3 regions of the Paraburkholderia sp. BR10141 genome follow, and region 3 is predicted to be linked to each of the others. Evidence: riboswitches for the same ligand, from Rfam matches in the RefSeq annotation. Region 3 holds a riboswitch; each other region holds the start of a gene.
The links. Region 3 has a riboswitch for cobalamin ahead of ACOJB8_RS04505 (porin). Riboswitches for the same ligand answer to the same signal wherever they lie in the genome.

Region 1 (7,271 bases), on a different contig from region 3:
ATGGCGATCGGGCAGCGCCATCGTTGCTTCGCTCGCAACATGCCCGAGCCAGCGTACGTCGGCGGGCAACGCCTCCTGCAGCATCTGCGCGTGACGCGCCGAGCCCACGCGGTTCGCCAGCACGCCATGAAAGGGCACTTCCTGCCGAAAATGCGCGAGACCGAACGCGATCGCGCCGAAGGTCTGCGCCATCGACTTCGCGCTGACGATGGCGGCCACCGGCACGCCAAACTCGGTCGCGAGATCGGCGCTGCTCGGCGTGCCGTCGAACAGGCCCATCACGCCTTCGATAAGGATCAGGTCGGCGTTGCGCGCGGCCTGCGCGAGCAGGGCGCGGCACGCTTCTTTGCCCACCATCCACAGGTCGAGCGAGAGCACGGGCGCGCCGCTCGCGCGTGCGAGGATCATCGGGTCGAGAAAATCCGGCCCGGTCTTGAAGACGCGCACGCGTCGGCCCGCGCGCCGATGCAGTCGCGCGAGGCCAGCCGTGAGCGTGGTCTTGCCCTGGCCCGAAGCGGGCGCGCTGATGAAGAGCGCGGGGCAGGCAACCGTTGCGCTCATGCGCTTAAAACTCCACGCCCTTTTGCGCCTTCACGCCTTGCTCGCGATACGGATGCTTCACGAGGCGCATTTCCGTGACGAGGTCGGCCGCTTCGATCAGGGCGTCGGGCGCATGGCGACCCGTCACGACCACGTGCACGTGCGGCGCGCGCGAGGCGATCACACCGAGCACTTCGTCGAGCGGCAGGTACTCGTATTTGAGCACCGTGTTGAGTTCGTCGAGGATCACCATGGCGTACTCGCCGCTCTCGATCATGCGCTTCGCTTCGTCCCAGCCCTTGCGCGCGGTGGCGATGTCGCCGTCGCGATTCTGCGTGTTCCAGGTGTAGCCGTCGCCCATCGTCACGAACTCGCAGTGCGCAACGCTGCCGAGGAAATCGCGTTCGGCCGTGTGCAGCGCGCCCTTGATGAACTGCACGACGCCTAGCTTCATGCCGTGGCCGAGCATGCGCACGGCCATGCCGAACGCGGCCGTGCTCTTGCCCTTGCCGTTGCCGGTGTTGACGATCAACAGGCCCTTTTCGTGCGTCGCGGCGGCCTGCTTCTTCTCGTGGCCTTCGCGGCGGCGTTGCGTCATGCGTTGGTGCGATTCGGGATCGGTTTTCATCATCGGGATTGGTTTGGTTGCGGCGCTATCGCGTCCGCATTTGCGTCGTTTGGCAGAATGCCTGCGATTGCGACCGTCACGCCGTCGAGCGCCAGCTTGCCGCGCACGAGAGGAGCGCCCCCCGCCGCCAGACGCGCGCAGGGTTCGCACACGCCGTCTACGCCGAACTGCGCTTGCGCGGCTGCGGAGGGCGGCGCCAGTATCGGTGTCGCGGCGAGTTGCTCCCGCGTGTACGTCTGAAGCGGCAGCGCATGTGCCGCGCAAAACGCCTGCAAGCCGGGTTCGCCGGCTTTTGCATCGAGCGTTGCCACGGCCGTTACGCTGTCGACCGGCCACGCGCCGAGCGCAGCGCGCACCGCGGCTTCGACCTGCGCGAGCGTCACGCCGCGCCGGCAGCCGATGCCGAGCGCAAGCGGCGGCACGCGCTGCGCGGGTTCCGGCGTGGCTTCGAATGAGGCTGCGCCCGAGGCGCGATTTTCGGCAGGATTCACGGCGAGGGCGTCGATCGAAGGCGTGACCGCAGGGGCAAAACGAGCAAAAGCGTCGCGTTCCGGCGGGCGCCGGATGCGCGCTACGATAGCACACGCTTTTGCGGCTTCCCACGCCTTCCTTGACGCACGGGCCCCCCGCGCCTACACTCGCACGCACTCTGGTGCTCGCGCGCGCGATTCACAATGCGCGCGCAGTTAAACGGGAATCAGGGAGCCATCCCGCCTCGGGCGTGGCCAACCTGAACTGCACCCGCAACGGTACAACGAGCGCGGCGTTCGCACGAATGCCGCAAACCGCTTCCATGCTTTACGCAGTCCACGCCACTGTGCAAGCCGGCCGCAAGGCCGCTCGCGCGGGAAGGCGAAGCGGTGTTTCGTCAGTCCGGATACCGGCCAGATACGTGGGATTCGCGCTGCGGGGATGCGGTGCCGGGTCCGTGATTTTCATGCGTCAGCCGGGCGAGGCCCGGGTGCGTTTCTGGTCGTTCGTCCCCTGCAGGTTGTTGAATCGTTGCGCGTGACAGCGTCTCCATGGATACGCGCGTGTGCGCAACACGGCACCCGCACGAACGGCAGGCGCGACGCACCATGCCCCTCGATACGGCCTGGCGCCGAAGGAGCACTTCATGCAAATGCGCAAGATTCCGGTCACGATCGTGACGGGCTTTCTCGGCAGCGGTAAAACCACGTTGCTGCGTCACATTCTCCAGCACGCGGGCGGCCTGCGCGTCGCGGTCATCGTCAACGAATTCGGCGAACTCGGTATCGACGGCGAGATTCTGCGCGGTTGCGGCATTGGCTGCGACGAGAACGGCAACGAAACGGAAGGCCAGCTCTACGAACTCGCGAACGGCTGCCTTTGCTGCACCGTGCAGGAAGAGTTCTTCCCCGTGATGGAGAAACTGCTCGAACGCCGCGGCGATGTCGATCACGTGCTGATCGAAACTTCGGGTCTCGCGCTGCCCAAGCCGCTCGTGCAGGCGTTCAACTGGCCGTCGATCCGCAACGCGTTCACCGTCGATGCGGTCGTGACCGTGGTGGACGGCCCCGCCGCCGCGAGCGGCCAGTTCGCCGAAAATCCGCAGGCCGTGGACGCGCAGCGCCGCGCCGATCCGAATCTCGATCACGAGTCGCCGCTGCACGAGTTGTTTGAAGACCAGCTTTCGGCGGCCGACCTCGTCATTCTCAACAAGACCGATCTGCTGGACGTAGCGGGCCAGGACGCGCTTATTGCCGAGCTGCGCGAAGAGCTGCCGCCGCAGGTGAAGATCGTGCGCGCGCAGCACGGCAAGCTCGATCTGCATACGCTGCTCGGGCTCGAGGCGGCCTCCGAGGAGAGCATTCATCTGCGGCACGACCATCACGGTTCCGCCGACGATCCCGATCATCATCATGACGAGTTCGATTCGGTTGTGGTGTCGGGCAATGCGGCTTCGCGCGAGAGCGTGATCGAGGCGCTGCAGCAACTCGTCGATGCGCACACGATCTATCGCGTGAAGGGTTTTGCCGCGTTGCCGGGCGCGCCCATGCGCCTCGTGATTCAAGGCGTGGGCCGTCGCTTCGACAGCTATTTCGACCGCCGCTGGAACGCGCAGGAAAGCGCGGCGCAGCCGCTTGCGAGCCGCTTCGTGCTGATCGGAGAGGATCTCGATGGCGCGACGCTGCAAGCGGCCTTCGATGTCGCGTTGGCGAATGTGCAGACCGCGGGCGCGAAGTGAGCGCACCCAGCTAGACGAGGCCGTCCCATGCATTTGCTGCGCACTACGCCTGGCGGCTTCGTCGACGACACGCAGGGCGTTATCCGGATCGACCAGCAGCCCGCCGAGATCGTCGTGCTCAGTTCGGCCGACACGACGCTCGCGCTGCTTGCGAGCGTCGTGCCGCGCCTGCCCGCAGGTTTTCCGAGCGTGCGGCTTGCGAACGTTACGTATTTGCGCCAGCCCGCGTCGGTGGACTTCTACGTCGAAGATGTCTTGCAGCACGCGCGCGTGGTGGTGGTCGATCATCTGGGCGGCGAAACGTACTGGCCATATGGCATCGAGCAGGTCGTCTCGCTAGCCGAGCGCCGCGGGCAACTGCTCGCGATGTTTTCGGGCGACTTGCAGGAAGACCCCAATCTCATCGCGAAGAGCCGCGCCGAGCCCGAGTTTTGCCGCTTGCTGTGGCGTTATCTGCGCGAAGGCGGCGCGGCCAACGCCGAATCGTTCCTGCGTGCGCTCGCGTGGCGCGCATTCGACTGGGGCAGCGAGCCTGCGCCGCCCATTGCGTTGCCCGCCGCTGCGCTCTATTGCCCGCAGCGCGACGTCGCGACCATCGACGAATGGCGCGCGCGCTGGCAACCTGGCGCGCCGGTCGTCGCGCTGCTGTTTTACAAGGCGCATCTGCAGGCGGCGAACACCGCCGCTTTCGATGCCCTCATCGACGCGCTGCTCGCGCGCGGCCTGAACCCGCTGCCGCTTGCGATCACGTCGCTCAAGGACACTTTGAGCCGCGACGTGCTCGATCAACTGGCGGCCGAGCACGACGTCTCGCTCGTGCTGAATACCACGGCCTTCGCGGCTTCGTCGCTCGACGACCCCGAACCGATCGCGCTCGCCGGCGACGCGCCCGTGCTCCAGGTGATCCTGAGCGGCGGCAATCGCGAAGACTGGGTGAAGGACAATCACGGCCTGAATTCGCGTGACATCGCCATGCATATCGCGCTGCCCGAAGTGGACGGCCGCGTGATTACGCGTGCGATCAGCTTCAAGGGCCTCGCATACCACTGCAAAGAGACGCAGGTCGATGTCGTGCGCTATCAGCCCGATGCCGAGCGCGTGGCGTTCGTCGCCGAACTGGCGCGCCGGTGGTGCCGTCTGCGCAGCCTGCCGAACGCGGAGAAGAAACTCGCGCTCGTGCTCGCGAACTATCCGATGAGCGAAGGGCGCATTGGCAACGGCGTGGGACTCGACACGCCGGCCTCGGTGGTCGGCATCCTGCGCATGCTGCGTGACGAAGGCTATCGTGTGGCCGATCTGCCCGAAGACGGCGACGCGCTCATGCGCATCCTCACGCAGGGCGTGACGAACGATCCCGACACCCGCGCGCTGCGTCCCGCATGGCAGAGTCTTTCCCTCGATGATTACCGCGCGCGCTTCTCGCAGTTGCCCGCCGAGGCGCAAAACGCGCTGATCGCGCGCTGGGGCGTGCCGGAGGACGACCCCACCGTGCGCCGCGGCCGCTTCATGATTGCGGGCTGGCGCTGTGGCCAGGTGTTCGTGGGCATTCAGCCTTCGCGCTCGCGCGGCGACGACACCTACGCGAACTACCACGACGCCGAACTCGTGCCGCCGCACGCGTATCTCGCGTTTTACTTCTGGCTGCGCGAGACCTTCGGCATCGACGCCATCGCGCACGTGGGCAAGCACGGCAACCTGGAGTGGCTGCCGGGCAAGAGCGTGGCGCTCGCCGACACCTGCTGGCCCGACATGGCGCTCGGGCCGCTGCCGCATCTGTACCCGTTCATCGTCAACGATCCGGGCGAGGGGAGCCAGGCCAAGCGCCGCGCCCAGGCCGTGATCATCGATCACCTGATGCCGCCGCTCACGCGCGCCGAAAACTACGGGCCGCTGCAAGACCTCGAACGTCAGGTCGATGAGTATTACGAAGCATTGATGGTGGACCCGCGCCGCGCGAAGCTGCTGCGCAAGACCATACTCGCGATCATCATCGAGCATCGGCTGCACGAGGAATTGAGCGTCGCCGCGCCGCAGGATCAGGCGGGCGAAGACGAATTGCTCACGCGCGCCGACGCTTACCTGTGCGAGCTGAAGGAAGCGCAGATTCGCGACGGCCTGCATACGTTCGGCGAATCGCCGCAAGGCCAGCAGCGGTGCGACACGCTGCTCGCGCTCGGACGATACGCATGCGGGGACGGGCAGGGCGCGAACGCAGGTCTCATCGATGCGCTCGCGGGAGACCTGCGCATCGATCACCTCGTCGATCCGGCCACGGTCGATTGGGCTGCGCCGTGGCAAGGCCCGCGTCCACCACGGCTCGCAGCGGTGAGCGATACGCCATGGCGTCATGCGGGCGACACGCGCGAACGCCTGGAAATGCTCGCGGCCACGCTGATCGAAGACATTTGCTCAGGTCAACGAAGCGATGCGGAGACTGCGTCGCTTCCCCACGCGACCCAGGTGCTTGCGCGCCTGCGCGACGACGTGCTGCCGCGCCTCGACGCCTGCGGCCCCGAAGAGATGCGCCAGCTGCGTCGTGGCTTCGAAGGCCGCTTCGTGCCGCCAGGCCCGAGTGGTTCGCCCTCGCGCGGCCGCCCCGATGTGCTGCCCACGGGCCGCAACTTCTATTCCGTCGATACGCGCGCCATTCCGACGCAAGCAGCGTGGGCGCTCGGCATGAAATCGGCGCATCAACTCATCGAGCGCCATCTGCAGGAGCACGGCGACTACCCGCGCGCCATTGGGCTTTCGGTCTGGGGCACGGCGACGATGCGCACCGGCGGCGACGACATCGCCCAGGCGTTCGCGCTGATCGGCGTGCGGCCGAAGTGGGCCGCCGGCAGCCAGCGCGTGACCGACTTCGAGATCATGCCGGTCGAGGCGCTGGACCGGCCGCGCATCGACGTGACGCTGCGCGTATCGGGCTTTTTCCGCGACGCGTTTCCCAACGTCATGCATCTGTTCGACGCCGCCGTGCAGGCGGTGGCCGATCTCGACGAGCCGGAGCACCAGAACCCGCTGCGCGCACGCGTGCTGCGCGAGCGCGATGCGCTGGTCGCGAACGGCATGGCCGCCGACGAGGCGCGACGCCGCGCGGGCTGGCGTGTCTTCAGCGCGCGCCCCGGCGCGTATGGCGCGGGCTTGCAGTCGTTGATCGACCATCGACAGTGGCAGACCGACGCCGATCTCGCGAACGCGTACCAGGCGTGGGGCGGTTACGCCTACGCACAAAAGAGCGCGGGCGACGAGGCGAGCGAGGCGTTCCGCGCGCGACTCGCGACACTCGACGTGGTCCTGCAGAACCAGGACAACCGCGAACACGACCTGCTCGACTCGAACGACTACTACCAGTTCCAGGGCGGCATGGCCGTGGCGTCGCGGCATTTTTCGCAGGCGCAGCCCGCGCTCTATCACGCGGACCACAGCAACCCCGCCGCGCCGCGCATTCGTCCGCTGCACGAAGAGATTGCGCGCGTGATCCGCTCGCGCGTGGTGAACCCGAAGTGGATCGACGGCGTGAAGCGCCACGGTTATAAGGGCGCGGCGGAAATGGCGGCGACCGTGGATTACCTGTTTGGCTATGACGCGACTGCGCGCGTGGTGGGAGATCATCAGTACGCGCTCGTCGCGAACGCCTACGTGCACGACGACGACACGCGCGAATTCATGCAGCGCCACAATCCGCACGCGCTGCATGCCGTGTGCGAGCGCCTGCTCGAAGCGATCCAGCGCGGGCTCTGGCAGGAGCCGGGCGAGCATCGCGCACAACTCGAACACCGTCTGCTCGAAACCGGGCAGCATCTGGAAGGATCAGGACCATGAGCGCAGCGGCCACGCGTCCCGCTTTTCCTTTTACCGCGCTGGTTGGCCAGGCGGCATTGCAGCGCGCGCTGC
Region 2 (7,271 bases), on a different contig from region 3:
CATATGCAGCGGGCGGCACGCAATCTCGCGCGCATTTTCGACGACGTGCTGCGTCCGCTCGATCTCACGAACGGGCAGTTTTCGCTGCTGATGTCGCTGAACCGGCCGCATCCGCCCGGTATGAAAGACGTGGCCTCGCTGCTCGCCATGGACCGCACCACCCTCACCGCCGCACTCAAGCCGCTGGAGCGGCGCGGTCTCGTGGTCATCGAGCAGGACCCGGAAGACAAGCGCAGCCGTCTGCTGAGCCTCACGGACGAGGGGCATCGGCTGCTCAACGCTGCGTTTCCGCTATGGCAGCAAACGCATGAGGAGATCGAAAAGGAGTTCGCCAAGGGCGAGGTGGACAAGCTGCGCGCGCACTTGCGCGCGCTTTCCTAGTCGTGGCGCTTTTGCGCCCCATACAGCTTCGAATCCGCAAACCCCTCCGCCTCGAGCACGCGCCCTACGAGAATGAGCGCGGTACGCTCGATATCCGTAGCGAGCACCTTCTGCGCGATATCCGCGAGCGTGCCCGTTACGCGTTCCTCGTCGGGCCAGCTCGCGCGATAGATCACCGCGACCGGGCAATCTTCGCCGTAGTGCGGCAGCAATTCCTCGACGATGCGCGCGATATGGCGCACGCCCAGGTGAATCGCGAGCGTCGCTCGGTGACGCGCGAGGTCGCCTAACTGCTCGCCTTCGGGCATCGACGTTTTGGTGGCGTAGCGCGTGAGAATGAGCGTCTGCGAAATGCCGGGCAGCGTGAGTTCGCTGCCGAGCGCGGCCGCGCACGCAGCGGTCGCGGTCACGCCGGGCACGACTTCATAAGGAATACCAAGCATACGCAGCCGCCGGATCTGCTCGCCGATCGCGCCATAGAGCGACGGGTCGCCCGAATGCACGCGCGCCACGTCGAAGCCCTGGGCATGCGCGTTTTCGAGCAACGCGACGATCTCGTCGAGCGTGAGCGGCGCCGTGTCCACCACCTTGTGTGCGCGGTGGCCTTCCAGCACGGCGGGCGGCACGAGCGAGCCCGCGTAGAGAATGACGGGGCAACTGCGCACGAGGCGCTGGCCTTTCACGGTGATCAGGTCAGGATCGCCCGGCCCCGCGCCGATGAAGAAAACAGTCATGCGTGGAAACTCCGCTGAATAGGGTTCGCGAGCGCGTCGATTGCTTCTTGCGCTGATGTGAACTCACATTGCGCGTCGGGCAGCGGCGGGCGCTGCATCATCACCACGGGCAAGCCCTTTTCGCGCGCGACGGCGAGTTTCGCTTCGGTCGCCGCGCCGCCGCTGTTCTTGCTGACCACGACGTCGATGCGCGCTTCGGTAAAGAGCGTGCGCTCGCCAACGGCCGTGAACGGCCCGCGCGCGTCGATGATGCGCGCACGGGCGTGGCCAGGATGCGCTTCGAGGCAACGGACCGTCCAGTGCTGCTGCGGCGGCACTTCGTTCAGATGCGCAAGCGGTTCGCGCCCGAGCGTGAAGAGCGGGCGCGCGAACGGCATGACCGCTTCGACTACGCCGGCCCAGCCGCTCACCATGCGCCAGTCGTCACCGGGCTGCGGCTGCCACGGCGCACGCCGCAGCGCCCAGTACGGCACGTGGGCAGCTTCGCACGCACGCGCCGCGTTGGCGCTGATCTGCGCGGCATAGGGATGCGTGGCGTCGAAAACCAGTGTGATGTTTTCGTCCGCGAGAAAACGCGCGAGCCCTTCGGCTCCGCCAAAGCCGCCCACCCGCACCGCGCAGGCGAGATCGGCGGGCACGCGGCCAAGGCCCGCGAGCGAGTAGACGTGCTGGGGGCCGAGCGTGCGCGCGATCGCCAGCGCATCGCCGGTGCCGCCGAGCAGCAGGATGCGCGCCGTCATGGCTTGACGGCCTCGTAAAGCGTGACGGGCAAGGCCTGACGCCAGGTGTCGAAGCCGCCCAGCGGCTGCGCCTCGCCGATGCCGACGCGCGTGAGCGCGCCGCCGTGCTGCGCGCGCCATGCCACGAGTGCCGCTTCGCTCTGCAACGTCACCGCGTTCGCGACGAGCCGCCCGCCGCTCGCGAGCGCCGCCCAGCACGCGTCCAGCACGCCGGGTACGGTCACGCCGCCGCCGATAAAGACCGCGTCGGGCGCGGCGAGTCCTGCGAGCGCGTCGGGCGCGCGGCCCGCAACGAGTTGCAAACCCGGCACGCCCAACGCCGCGCGATTGTGCTCGATGAAGCGTTGACGCTCGGCGTTCGCCTCGATCGCGATCGCGCGGCAAGCGGCGTGCGAACGCATCCATTCGATGCCGATCGAGCCGCTGCCCGCGCCCACGTCCCACAGCAACGCGCCGGGCGTCGGCGCGAGACGCGCGAGCGTGAGCGCGCGCACGTCGCGCTTCGTGATCTGACCGTCGTGTCGGTAGGCGTCGTCGGGGAGGCCTGGCGTGAGCGTCCAGCCGCGCGCGAGCGTCTGCGCACTATCGCTCTCGCATTCGAACGCGACCAGATTGAGCGCCGCGGCTTCTTCAACGTGCCACGCATCGGCGCGGCCTTCTATGCGGCGTTCGAGCGGGCCGCCCAGATGCTCGAACAGGGCAAGACGCGTGGCGCCGAAGCCCGCTTCGGCGAGCAACGCGGCAAGCGCCGCGGGCGTGCGCCCATCCGCGCTCAACGCGAGCACGCGCGAGCGCGCGTAGAGATGGCGGCGCAGCGCATCGAGCGGACGGCCGACGAGCGAGACCATCGCCGTATCTTGCAGCGCCCACCCCTTGCGCGCCGCCGCGAGCGAGAGCGATGAAGGCGCGGGCAGCACGCGCATTTCACCGGGCACCACGCGGCGCGCGAGTGTCGCGCCCACGCCGAACAGCATGGGGTCGCCGCTCGCGAGCACGCATACGGACAGATTTGATTCGCGGTAGGCAAGCAGCGCCTCCACGCTGAACGGCTGCGGCCACGCTTCGCGCCGTGCACGCACGCGCGAGGGCAGCATCGCCAGATGGCGTTCGCCACCCGTCACGATGGCCGCGTCGAACAGCACGCGCCGCGCGTCGCGCCCGAGCCCCGCGTATCCATCGTCGCCGATGCCCACCACCGTCAGCCATACCTGCTTGCCCTGCATTCGTTCTCCCGCCGTTGCCTGTTTCTCTACACCGCCACGGCCCGCAGCCCTATTGTGGGGCGGAGCACGCGTGAAAACGGGCATAATACCGTGTCCGCCGGCGCCTTTAAGGCAGTTTTGCATGGGACCGGAGCAAGCGCTGAAGCGCCAACTCCGGATCGCAAAAAGGGAACACAGCAAGCTGTGGCCGCCCCGCGACTGTGAGCAGCGAGACCGCATCCACCCGAGCCACTGGTTTTACCGGGAAGGCCGATGCGGTTCACGACCTGCGAGCCAGGAGACCTGCCGGCCGACTGTTCGCGCGAACCCATATCGGACGGGGTGTACCGATACCGCTGCCGTTTCCCGCCTGCCGTGCGGGCAGCGCGCCGCTCCAGCGTGATGCTTACCCGGTAATGCCTTGAAACACGAAACGAAGCCTGTCTCGCCCGCTGCCGCATTGGCCATGCTCCGCCCCTCGGCGTGCCCGGGGCTCCTGCGCGTGGTCGCGGCGCGTGACGGCGGCCTGTGCCGCATCCGTCTGCCTGGCGGCGTGCTGAGCTCCGCGCGTGCGCGGGCCCTCGCCGACGCAGCGTCGACGCACGCGAACGGCGTACTCGATCTAACCAATCGCGCGAACGTGCAGATTCGCGGCGTGCGCGCCGGCGAAGAAGCGGCATTGAGCGCCGCGCTGATCGACGCAGGCCTCGGCCCTGCCGGCATCGACGCCGCGAGCCCGGTCGAGCGTGCATGCGCCGCCGACGAATTGCGCAACGTGATGCTGAGTCCGCTCGCGGGCCTCGACCCTGACGCGTTGTGCGACACGACGGAACTCGCCGCCGCGCTCATCGACATGATGCAGCGCGAGCCACGCTTTGCCGCGCTCTCGCCCAAGTTCGCGCTGCAACTCGACGGCGGTGAACGTGTGGCGATGCTCGAGCATCCGCACGACATCTGGCTCGCCGCGCTGCCTTATGGCGCAACGGTGCGCTTCGCGGTGGGCCTCGCAGGTCGCCCCACGGCGCAGCCAGTCGGCACGCTCGCGGCCGAAGACGTTTGCGCATCGATGCGCGCGCTGTTGCATGCGTTCCTCGATCTCGCGGGCGCGGACGCCACACGCATGCGCGACGTCCTCGCCACTCATTCGCTCGACTCGCTGCTACAGCGCGCGCAACAGCATGGCGACTTCACGTTGACGCGTGACGACGCCACGCTGCCCGCTTGGCGCCGCGCGGCGAGCCCCGCCGGCTTGCGCCTCGGCGCACACGCGCTGCACGCCGACGGCAGCGGCTACGTGGGCGCGCAGCCCGTGCTCGGCCGTATCGACGCGCCAACGCTGCGCGCACTTGCCGCGCTCGCGGAAGACTCGGGCGACGCGACATTGCGCGCGACGCCCTGGCAAGGCGTCCTGCTGCCGAATGTGCCCGCGCACGCCATGCCCGCCGCGCTCGAACGCCTGGACGCGCTCGGTCTCATCGCCTCCCGCGCCGACCCGCTCGCGCGCCTCGTCGCGTGCACGGGCTCGACGGGATGTGCAAAAAGCCGCGCGGACACGAAGGCAGACGCACAGCGCCTCGCCGCAATGCTGCCGCCCGACGCCGAAGCCCACCTGAGCGGCTGCGAGCGCTCCTGCGCGGCCGCGCATTGCGCGCCGTTCACGTTGCTCGCCAGCACCCCGGACCACTACGACCTGTACCAGCGCGACGACACGCAAAGCGGCTTCGGCCAGCGCTTTGGCCAACTCATCGCGCGCAACCTGACGATCGAAGCCGCTGCGCTTGCACTCGCGCAGCGGCCCCGGAGTAACCAAGATGTCTGATTACATTCGCGACGGCCAGGCGATCTATCGCGAGTCGTTCGCGACGATCCGCGCCGAAGCCGACCTCTCGCGCATTCCCGCCGACCTCGAAAAACTTGCCGTGCGCGTGATTCACGCATCCGGCATGGTGGATGTGGCCGCCGACCTCGCATTTTCCGCAGGCGCGGGCACAGCGGGCCGCAACGCGCTCGCGGGCGGCGCGCCGATTCTCTGCGACGCAAAAATGGTCGCTTACGGCGTGACGCGCGCGCGCTTGCCGGCGAACAACGCTGTGATCTGCACGCTCGACGATCCAGCTGTACCGGATCTCGCGCGCGAGATCGGCAACACGCGCTCGGCAGCCGCGCTCGAACTGTGGCGGCCGCATCTCGCAGGCAGCGTCGTTGCAATCGGCAATGCGCCCACCGCACTCTTTTATCTGCTCGACATGATTGCCGCCGGCGCTCCGCGCCCCGCGCTCATCCTCGGCTTTCCCGTCGGCTTCGTCGGCGCGGCCGAGTCCAAGGCGCAGCTTGCAGCCGAAAGTCACGGCGTACCCTTCGTCGTCGTGCACGGCCGCCGCGGCGGCAGCGCGATGGCCGCCGCCGCCGTCAACGCACTCGCTTCGGAGACCGAATAAATGATCCGCAAAGGACGTCTGCACGGCATTGGCGTCGGCCCCGGCGACCCCGAACTGCTCACGCTCAAGGCGCTGCGCCTGCTCAAGGCCGCGCCCGTGGTCGCGTATTTCGTCGCGAAGGGCAAGAAAGGCAATGCGTTCGGCATCGTCGAGGCCCATCTCGAAGCGGAGCAGGAACGCCTGCCGCTCGTGTACCCCGTGACGACCGAAGCGCTCGAACCGCCGCTCTCGTACGAAGCGATCATCGCCGACTTCTACGACGGCGCGGCGCAAACGCTTTCGCGCCATCTCGACGCCGGACGCGACGTGGCCGTGATCTGCGAAGGCGATCCGTTCTTCTACGGCTCGTACATGTATCTGCACGACCGGCTCGCCGCACACTACGAGGCCGAAGTCGTGCCGGGCGTGTGCTCGATGCTGGGCGGCGCGGCGGTGCTGGGCGTGCCGCTCGTCTACCGCAACCAGAGCCTCGCCGTACTCTCGGGCGTGCTGCCCGAGGACGAATTGCGCCGGCGCCTGGCCGACGCGGATGCCGCCGTGATCATGAAGCTGGGCCGCAATTTCGACAAGGTGCGCCGCGTGCTGGGCGAACTGGACCTCGCGCATCGCGCGCTGTATGTCGAGCGCGCAACCATGGCGAACCAGCGCATCGTCCCGCTCGACGACGTCGATCCGATGGCTTCGCCGTACTTCTCGCTGCTCGTCGTGCCGGGGGTGAAATGGCAGTCGTGACGCCGCCCGCCATCGTCATTCTCGGGCCCGGCGCGCTCGCCACGGCGCGGCGCGTGCAGACGCTTTACCCAGGCGCGCAGGTCCATGCGCTGGAGGGCCGCGTGGCAGGCGATGTCGCGTTCAGCGAGCTTGGCGCGCATTTGCGCGAATGCTATACGCGCGGCCTGCCCATCGTCGCGCTGTGCGCGGCGGGCATCGTGATCCGCTGCCTCGCGCCGCTCCTTGCCAACAAGGGCGCAGAGCCGCCGGTGCTCGCGCTCGCCGAGGACGGCAGCGCCGTCGTGCCGCTGCTCGGTGGACTCACGGGCGTGAACGTCATGGCACGCGAAATCGGCGCGGCGCTCGCGGTTGCGCCCGCCATCACCACGAGCGGCGAATTGCGCTTCGGCACCTGCCTGCTCAATCCGCCTGCGGGCTATGCGCTCGCGAGCCTCGCGCAAGGCAAGCGCTTCGTCTCCGATCTGCTTGCGGGCGCAGCGACACGCGTGGACGGCCACGCACCGTGGCTCGAAAATGTCGATCTGCCACGCGAGGCCGCGGCGCGCCATGCCATCCGCGTGAGCGCGCACGTCTGGGACGGCAGTCCCGACGACCTCGTCATTCATCCGCGCAGCATCGTCGCGGCCGTGGGTGCGCCACGCGAAGCGCTTGCCGATAACGTGCGCCGCGCGCTCGATGCGCACGGCCTCGCGCCGCTTGCGCTCGCGGCGCTCGTCGCCCCTGCTGCGCACATGCGCGATGCGTCGCTCGCGCAGGCGGCAGCGGAACTCGGCGTACCGCTGCGCTTCGTCGATAGCGAGGAGAACACGGCGCAAGCTACGCTCGCCGCCCTCGACCTCGCGGCGGACGTCGAGCGCTACACGCCGAACGACGACGGCGTCGCCCTCGCCTGCGCGGCCGCGCCGCTCGACCCGCGCGCGCTGGGCCGCGCGCGCGGCAAGCTCACGGTGCTGGGCCTCGGCCCCGGCCGCGCCGACCTGCTTACGCCTGCCGCGCGCGCCGCGCTCGACAGCGCCACCGATATCGTCGGCTATGCAACCTATG
Region 3 (7,271 bases):
CGGCCGGCATCTGTTTCAGATCGCCGAGGATCGCATCCACAAGATCGACCCCGAAACGGGCCGCGTGCTCGCGACGATTCCCGCGCCCGGAGGCGGCGGCGACTCGGGGCTCGCGTGGGCGGACGGGACGCTCTGGGTCGGGGTGTATCGCGAGCGCAAGATCCATCAGGTCGATCCGCAGACGGGCGCGATCCTGCGCACGCTCGAATCGAGCCGCTTCGTCACCGGCGTGACGTGGGTGGACGGTGAACTGTGGCACGGCACCTGGGAAGGCGACAAGAGCGATTTGCGGCGTATCGATCCGGGCACGGGCGAACTGCTGGAACAGCTCGACATGCCGCCCGGCACCGCCGTTTCGGGGCTGGAGTCCGATGGCGGCGAGCAGTTTTTCTGCGGCGGCGGGAACAGTGGGAAGATTCGCGCGGTGCGGCGTCCGAAGCGCGAGGGCTAGGCGAGCGGGTGCGCAAGAAACTTATGAGCACCCGCTCGAGCGCAACGCTCAGAACGCTCAGAACGTATAGGTCACCTTGCCAAACGCCGTGCGCCCCAGCGTGTTGTACCCGTAGGCGGTCACATACTGCCGGTTGAACACGTTTGCCAGCGTGGCCGATAGCGCGAGATGCGCATTGACCTTGTACGACGCGCGCAGGCTCACCGTCGTCCACGAGGGAAGGTAGATCGTGTTGAGCTGGTCGTCGAACGTCGAGCCGTTATACAGCAGCGAAACGCCGGTGCTGAGCGCGTGGAGCTGGAACTCGTCCCACGTGTGATCCACGCTCAGGCTCACCGTCTGGCGCGGGCGGCGATTGAGCCAGGTCTGGTCGGTCACGTCCTGCGGATTCAGAATCCCCACCGTAAGGCTCACCGGCGTGTACTGGCCGAGCGTGCCCTTGTACGAGAGGTCGAGACCCTGAATGTGCGCGCGGCCCACGTTCACGGGCAGGAAGGTCTGCGAGTTGTACGTGATGAGATCGTGCACGCGCGTGTCGTACACGGCCGCCGTGAACGTGCCGATGGAAGTGGTGGCATCGAGCGCGGCTTCGACCGAGTCGCTGCGCTCGGGCAGCAGGTTGGGATTCGAGTAGCCCGGATAGTAGAGGTCGTTGAACGTCGGCAGGCGGAACGCATTGCCGTACGAAACGCGCGCCGTGTAGACCGGCGTGATGGCCCACGAGAGCGCGACGTTGCCCGTATTCACCGATTGCCCCTGCACGATTTCGTGCCGCCCCGCCAGAAACAGCGTGACGGGTCCGAGCGTGGACGACTGATGCATCGACACGGCCGAATCGTTGCGCGCGGGCAGGCCGCCCGGCACGTCCACGGGCAGGAACGCCAGCTCGCGGGTGTAGTCGTAGGCGAGCTTGGTCTCGCCGTCGAGCGGCATGCCGAAGAGCGTATGGCCTCTTTCCTGATGCGTGATCGACGTGGAGGTGGAAAAGCGCGTCGAGTCGATCTCGTCGGAGGGGATCGTCGGGTCGTTCGAATAGAGAAACTGACGATCCGTCGCGTAACCCACCGACTGGTCGAGCTGCGTGGTCGGCGTGATGTCGAGGTGGAACGCGAGACCGGTCGTGAGCTGCGTGTCGCGCTGCCGGTCGTTGCCTCCCGCGTTGTCGTAGGAGAGATCGGAGCGGTGGTAGAGCGCGAAGGTCGAGATCGACCAGTTGTCGTGCGCGTAGCCGAGGCGCGCGTCCAGGTTCTGCGCGTGGTATGGATTGCGGCCGTCTTCGTGGCCGTAGGCCCCGGGCTGCGTCGCGTCGATGCCCGCCGTGTTGTAGTCGTGCAGGCCCAGCGAGTAGGTGAGGCCGCTCAGTGCGGAAAGCGGCCCTGTCGATGGGATTGTGCCCGAGGTGCGCACCTGCGTGTCGAAGGTCTTGTTCGAGCCGCCGCCGAACGAGACGGTGGTCTGGTTCGGCTGGTTCGACGCATGGCGCGTGAAGAGCTGCACGACGCCGCCCATGGCATCCGCGCCGAACGAGGCGGCCGCGGGGCCGGAGATCACCTCGACCCGGTCGAACGAGGCAGTCGCAAGATCGGCCCATTCGGCCGTGCCCGTGGTGACGGAGCCTATGCGTATGCCGTCGATGAACACGGCCACCTGGTCGGCCGACGAGCCGCGAATGCTCACCCCCGTGTACGACCCCGGGCCGCCGGTCTGCGAGACGGTGACACCCGGCAGCGTGGCGAGCGCCTGCGCGATGCTGGGGTCGACGGGGGAAACGCGGTCGAGGTCCTGGCGCGTGAGCACCTGGGTGGTTGCATAGCGCTGATCGAACGATTGTGGCAGGTGCTGTGCGTCGCCCACGACGAGGATATTGGGCAGCGTGGTGTCGCCGCCGGCTTGCTGCGGCGCCTGGGCGGACGATGCATTGGCGGCGTCGGCGGCATGCGCGGTTTGCCACGCCCAGGCGAGCGCGGCGGAGGTCAATACGAATTGGCGAAACTTCATGATGCGGTGGCTGGAAACAGCTCCTGAAATACGGGCTGTCCGTGCAACGGGCGATCGCCACGTGGGCGGTGCTTGCGCATTGGGGATCCCCGCCCGCTGCGGCTGCTGGACTCGGTTGATGGCAGGTCTCCTGGCTCGCGGGTCGACATCCGCAGCCGGCCTTCCCGGTTTCCCAGTGGCCTTCTCTGGCATGGACTCGCCGCTTACAGTTGCGGGGGCAGCCGCAGTCTTGCACTGCGTTCCCTTTTGATCCCGTCGCCGGGAACCATCAGGGCGCAAGGGTAAGGGCCGCGCAATCGGTGCGTCAACCTTTGACGAGCGTCGTGTGGCAAAAACACCCGGTTTGGCTGCTCCCGCAACTTACGCTATCCTTGCGGCTGTTTTTCGCGCGTAGGCGCTGCACAAGCGAAACGCAGCAGGGAAGCCGGTGAGAATCCGGCGCGGTCGCGCCACTGTGACCGGCGGTCAATCGAGCCAGAAGTCAGACCTCGCTACGTCCTCGCCGCATCGAGCGGGGGCGGACGGCGCTCGTCCACGCAATCCCACCTACACAAACAAGAAGACTCATGAACAAGAACATTCTCGCCGTCCTGGGTGGGACGGCATTGGCATTCACCGGCGCTGGCGCCTCGGCGCAGCAGGTCACGTTGTACGGTGAGATGGACGCGAGCGTCGACTATGTCAGCGACGTTGGCGGCCGCACCCAATATCGTGCAGGCTCGGGTCTTGTCGACGGCAGCTTCTGGGGCCTGCAGGGCACTGAGGACCTCGGCGGCGGCAACGCCGCGATCTTTCGCCTCGAGCGCGGCTTCTCGTCCACCTCTGGCGAAGCCTTCAACGACCATCCGTTCTACGTTGGTCTGCAATCCGAACGACTCGGCACGATTACGCTGGGCCGCCAGTACGACACGATGCACGACTACTTCGCCCCGTTCACACTAACGGGCGGCGCAGGCGGCACGGCATTCGCGCATCCGTTCGACAACGACAACGCCAACAATTCGTGGCTCGCCTCGAACGCCGTGAAGTACGCGAGCGCAACGTACGGTGGTTTCAGCGCCGGCGCGATGTACGCGTTTTCGAACGAGGCGGGGCGCTTCGCGCAAAATCGCGCTTACGGCTTCGGCGTCCATTACGAAGGCGGCCCGTTCAGCGCAGGCGTGGCGTGGATGCACATCAACGGACGCGGCGCCTCTTCGGTGGGTGCGTACGATACATCGGTGCTGCCGGGTGCGGGCCTCGTGCCGACCGAGGTCGCGGTGCAGCGCGAAGACACCATCGGCGCGGGCATGAGCTACGCGCTCGGCGACGTCACGCTTGGCGCGGCCTGGTCGCGTTCCATTCATACCCGTGTCAGCGAGGCCGACGGCGGCGCGCCCTTGCCTTCGGTCGCATTCAGCAATTACGAAGTGAATGCGCTATGGCAGGTGACGCCCGCGTTCTCGCTGGCGGGCATGTATGCCTACACGGGCGCGACCTCCGCGCATTGGCATCAAGGCGCGCTGCAGGCCGGCTATCAACTGTCCAAACGCACGGACGTTTATACCGAGGCGATCTATCAGCGCGCGTCGTCCGGTGCGCTTGCGATGATCAACACCTGCGACCCGTCGGGCGGCCGCAACCAGGTGCTCGTGGCCGCGGGCATCCGGCATCGCTTCTGATGCGTAAAAAAGGCCCCGAACCGTTGCGATTCGGGGCCTTTATACTGCGTGGCTACGTCACGAAGCCGAGAGCTTCACCGAAACGCCGGTCGAAGAATAAACCGGCGTGGCCTTGAAGCCATCGACCGTGACCGTCGCGAATTTCACCGATGCGCCGTTGCCGTCGATCACGTCGATCGTGTCGCCCGCTTTCGGCGTATAGCCGTTCACGAACTTCACATGCAGCGTGCCGCCCGCCACCGTGAGCTGGCCGCCCACACGCAGGCGTCCGCCGCCGTTGCCGTCGATATCGAGTTCGAGCGTCGTGCCGTCGAGCTGCGTGTACTTGCCCGCCACCGTCAACGGTGCGCTCGTCGCCACGGTCACGCCGCCGCCGGACCCGACGTACACGTCGCCGTTGCCGAAGGCCGTGGTCGACGCTGCAGCGAGCATGCCGCCGCTCACCTGTGAGCCGCCCGTGTAGCTGTTATTGCCCGCAAGCGTGAGCGTGCCGCTGCCCTGCAGCGTGAGCTTGCCCGTGCCGGCGATGTCGTTGCGCCAGGTGTCGGCGGCGTTGAAGCCGCCCTGGGTCGCGTCCATCGCCACGATCACATTGCCGTTGAACGCACCATAACCATCTGCAGCACTAAACATGTTCAGACGGCCCCAGCCCTCGGCGTCGTCCATGACCGGATAGCCCGAGACGACTTCGGTCGTCTTCAGCACGATGCGGCGCTGGTCGGCGCTCAGGTACGGGAAGCGCGTTTCGAGCAGTACCTCGGCGCCCTTGGGCACGACGGGCGGCGCTTCGGTGGATTCGATCTGGCTGAAACCGAACGTCATGCGGCGCGCGAACTCCGACTTGTTGGTCGCATAGTCGGCAAAGCGGTCGGTCGCGGTCGTGGACGAATGCGCGAAGGCGGGGAAGGTCGTGGCGCTCGTGCCGGTGGCCTGTTCGAGCGCGCTGTGCGCCTGCGCATAGGCCGCGCTCTTGAGCGTGGCGTTCGCGGGATCGTAGAGATTCGCGGCAGTGGCGGCCAGCGCGAACATGCGGCCGCCGATCACGTCGAGCGGCGAATGCATGCCCGCGAGAATGCGGTTTTCGCCGAGCTCGAGGCCGCGGCTCGCCATTTCCTGGTAACGCTCGGGCACGAGGTATGCCATGGTCATCGCGTCGCGCATGGCTTCGGCTTCGTGGCCGCTGATGAAGCCGCCGTCTGTGGACGGCGTCGTGCTGATGGCCGGCACTAGCGTGGGGTCGACCACGACGCTCGTGCTCCATCGGAACGGCCGCGCGTATTTGTAGAAGCGCTTGGCGGGCTCGGTGGAAGCATTGTTGCCCATCGTGTTGAGCAGGTCGACCACCTTGCCGAAGGTTGCGTTGCTCGTGCTGCCCACGCCCGTGTTGTTGCCCGAGTCGTTGTAGAGCGTCGTGGTCGCGTCCGCGGGAATCGACGTGATGCTCGTCGTCTGCTGCGCAGCCGAGCGCCAGGCGGCGGTGAGCGGCCCCATGCCGTCGGTCACGCTGTAGCCCTTGCCGCGGCGATCGTCGTAATAGGCCGCGTCGGCCTGCGCCTGGCTGCGCTGGGTCGTCGCGGTCACGACATACTGGATGTTCGCGTTCAGCACGGTGCTGTTGAGGATCGTGCCGTTGGGCGTGCCGTCGGTGGGGACGCCCGTCCACGTCGACTGCACGACCGCGGGGAATGTGCCGTTGGCGGGCGCGGAGACGCCCGCGTCCACCAGCTGCGTGAGCGGCTGCCAGAGATCGAGAAAGCGCGCCACCACGCGCACGCCCGCATTCGTCGCGAGCGTGGCGTAACGCGCGTCGCCGCGCTGGTTGGTCGCGATGTTGTCGACAAAAGCCGGTACGTCGGGAATCGGTGCGTTGTCCACGAAGCCGGGGTCGGCTGGCGGCGCGGGAATCGCGGCGGTGGTGGCGGGATCGCTATTGCCGCCTCCACAGGCGGTCAGCGCGGCAACGCTGGTAAGCACTGCCAGGTAGACCGGCAGTGCAATTCGGTGGCGTGATGCGGGCATGCTGAGGGCTCCGTCGTCGTGATTGATGCTGTGTGGTTATTTCTACTGACGGCGGCGAATTATGCTTACCCTCGATTACTCCCTAATTACCAATTTATTACGCAGATGTTAAACGGCAATGGAAATGAAGTGCGTATGAAGTATTTTGCGGCGTCCATTTACGGCTGCGCCTCGAGATAACCGACCCGCACGGGCGGCACGAACCACGCGAGACACAGGCCGGCCAGCGCGGCTACGGCAGCGACGAGTAGGCCAATGTGGATCGAATCCACGAGCGCGCTGCGCGCGGAGTTCATCATCGCGTCGCCGGCATGCCCGGCGCTCACGAGGCGGCTGATCAGCGCGGCCTGGTCGGCGCGGTCTACGAGCAATTCGGGACTCGCAAACGACCTGAACCATTGCGTCGCCTGATACGAGTCGAGTGAGCGATTCACGCCCATGGTGTAGACGTGGCCGAGCAACGCGCCCGTCATCGCCGTGCCCAGCATGCCGCCGAATGTGCGCAGCGATTGCAGCATCGCCGTGGCGGCGCCGAGATGGTCGCGCGAGACGATCTGCTGCGAGCAGACCGTGAGGCTCGTGCCCACGAGGCCCAGCCCCAGGCCGCTCGCGCCCATGCACGCCATCCACACGAGATGCGGCTCGTTGCCTCGCAGCACCACCACCGCCAGACTCGCGAATGCCGCCAACGCGAAGCCGACGTAAAGGATCGCATTGGCGCGCCGGATGCGCGTGACCACGCGATTGTTCACGAAACTGCCGACCGTTGTGCCGAGCAGCAGCGGCGTGATCAGCATGCCCGAGGCGCGCGGCGACATCGCATAGCCGCCCTGGAACAGCAGCGGCACGTAGAAAACGAGCGAGAACAAGGCAAATCCGCCGAGCACCGACATTGCAAAGAGCGGGCGGAGTTTGCGGTCGAGCAGCATGTCAACGGGGATGATCGGATAGCCCATGCGCTTTTCCCAGAAGAAAAGCGTCAGCGAACAGACCACCACGATCGCGGCCAGCACGATCGTCGAAGTCGTCCAGCCTTGCCTCGGCAGAAGCTCGATGCCGAGCTGCAGCGCGCCGAACGTGACGGCGACGACGCAAGCGCCGAGCCAGTCGAGACGCAGCCGCGCGCCTTCGCGGGCATGGTG

Region 1: another riboswitch for cobalamin. It lies ahead of cobW (cobalamin biosynthesis protein CobW); the one in region 3 lies ahead of ACOJB8_RS04505 (porin).
Region 2: another riboswitch for cobalamin. It lies ahead of cobG (precorrin-3B synthase); the one in region 3 lies ahead of ACOJB8_RS04505 (porin).

Annotation. Positions count from the first base shown of each region.
Region 1 covers NZ_JBMIQH010000009.1:157,024-164,294, reverse strand. Annotated here, with positions in the region: gene ACOJB8_RS15270 (cobyrinate a,c-diamide synthase) at 1-561, opposite strand, end outside; gene cobO (cob(I)yrinic acid a,c-diamide adenosyltransferase) at 566-1,168, opposite strand; gene ACOJB8_RS15260 (cobalamin biosynthesis protein) at 1,168-1,659, opposite strand; cobalamin riboswitch at 1,802-2,070, shown strand; gene cobW (cobalamin biosynthesis protein CobW) at 2,286-3,377, shown strand; gene cobN (cobaltochelatase subunit CobN) at 3,405-7,199, shown strand; gene ACOJB8_RS15245 (ATP-binding protein) at 7,196-7,271, shown strand, end outside.
Region 2 covers NZ_JBMIQH010000009.1:144,704-151,974, forward strand. Annotated here, with positions in the region: gene ACOJB8_RS15190 (MarR family winged helix-turn-helix transcriptional regulator) at 1-381, shown strand, start outside; gene cobM (precorrin-4 C(11)-methyltransferase) at 378-1,115, opposite strand; gene ACOJB8_RS15200 (cobalt-precorrin-6A reductase) at 1,112-1,855, opposite strand; gene cbiE (precorrin-6y C5,15-methyltransferase (decarboxylating) subunit CbiE) at 1,852-3,078, opposite strand; cobalamin riboswitch at 3,190-3,382, shown strand; gene cobG (precorrin-3B synthase) at 3,524-4,876, shown strand; gene ACOJB8_RS15215 (precorrin-8X methylmutase) at 4,869-5,495, shown strand; gene ACOJB8_RS15220 (precorrin-2 C(20)-methyltransferase) at 5,496-6,227, shown strand; gene cobJ (precorrin-3B C(17)-methyltransferase) at 6,215-7,271, shown strand, end outside.
Region 3 covers NZ_JBMIQH010000002.1:403,486-410,756, forward strand. Annotated here, with positions in the region: gene ACOJB8_RS04495 (glutamine cyclotransferase) at 1-451, shown strand, start outside; gene ACOJB8_RS04500 (TonB-dependent receptor domain-containing protein) at 509-2,449, opposite strand; cobalamin riboswitch at 2,553-2,734, opposite strand; cobalamin riboswitch at 2,825-2,958, shown strand; gene ACOJB8_RS04505 (porin) at 3,016-4,110, shown strand; gene ACOJB8_RS04510 (acid phosphatase) at 4,168-6,129, opposite strand; gene ACOJB8_RS04515 (MFS transporter) at 6,288-7,271, opposite strand, start outside.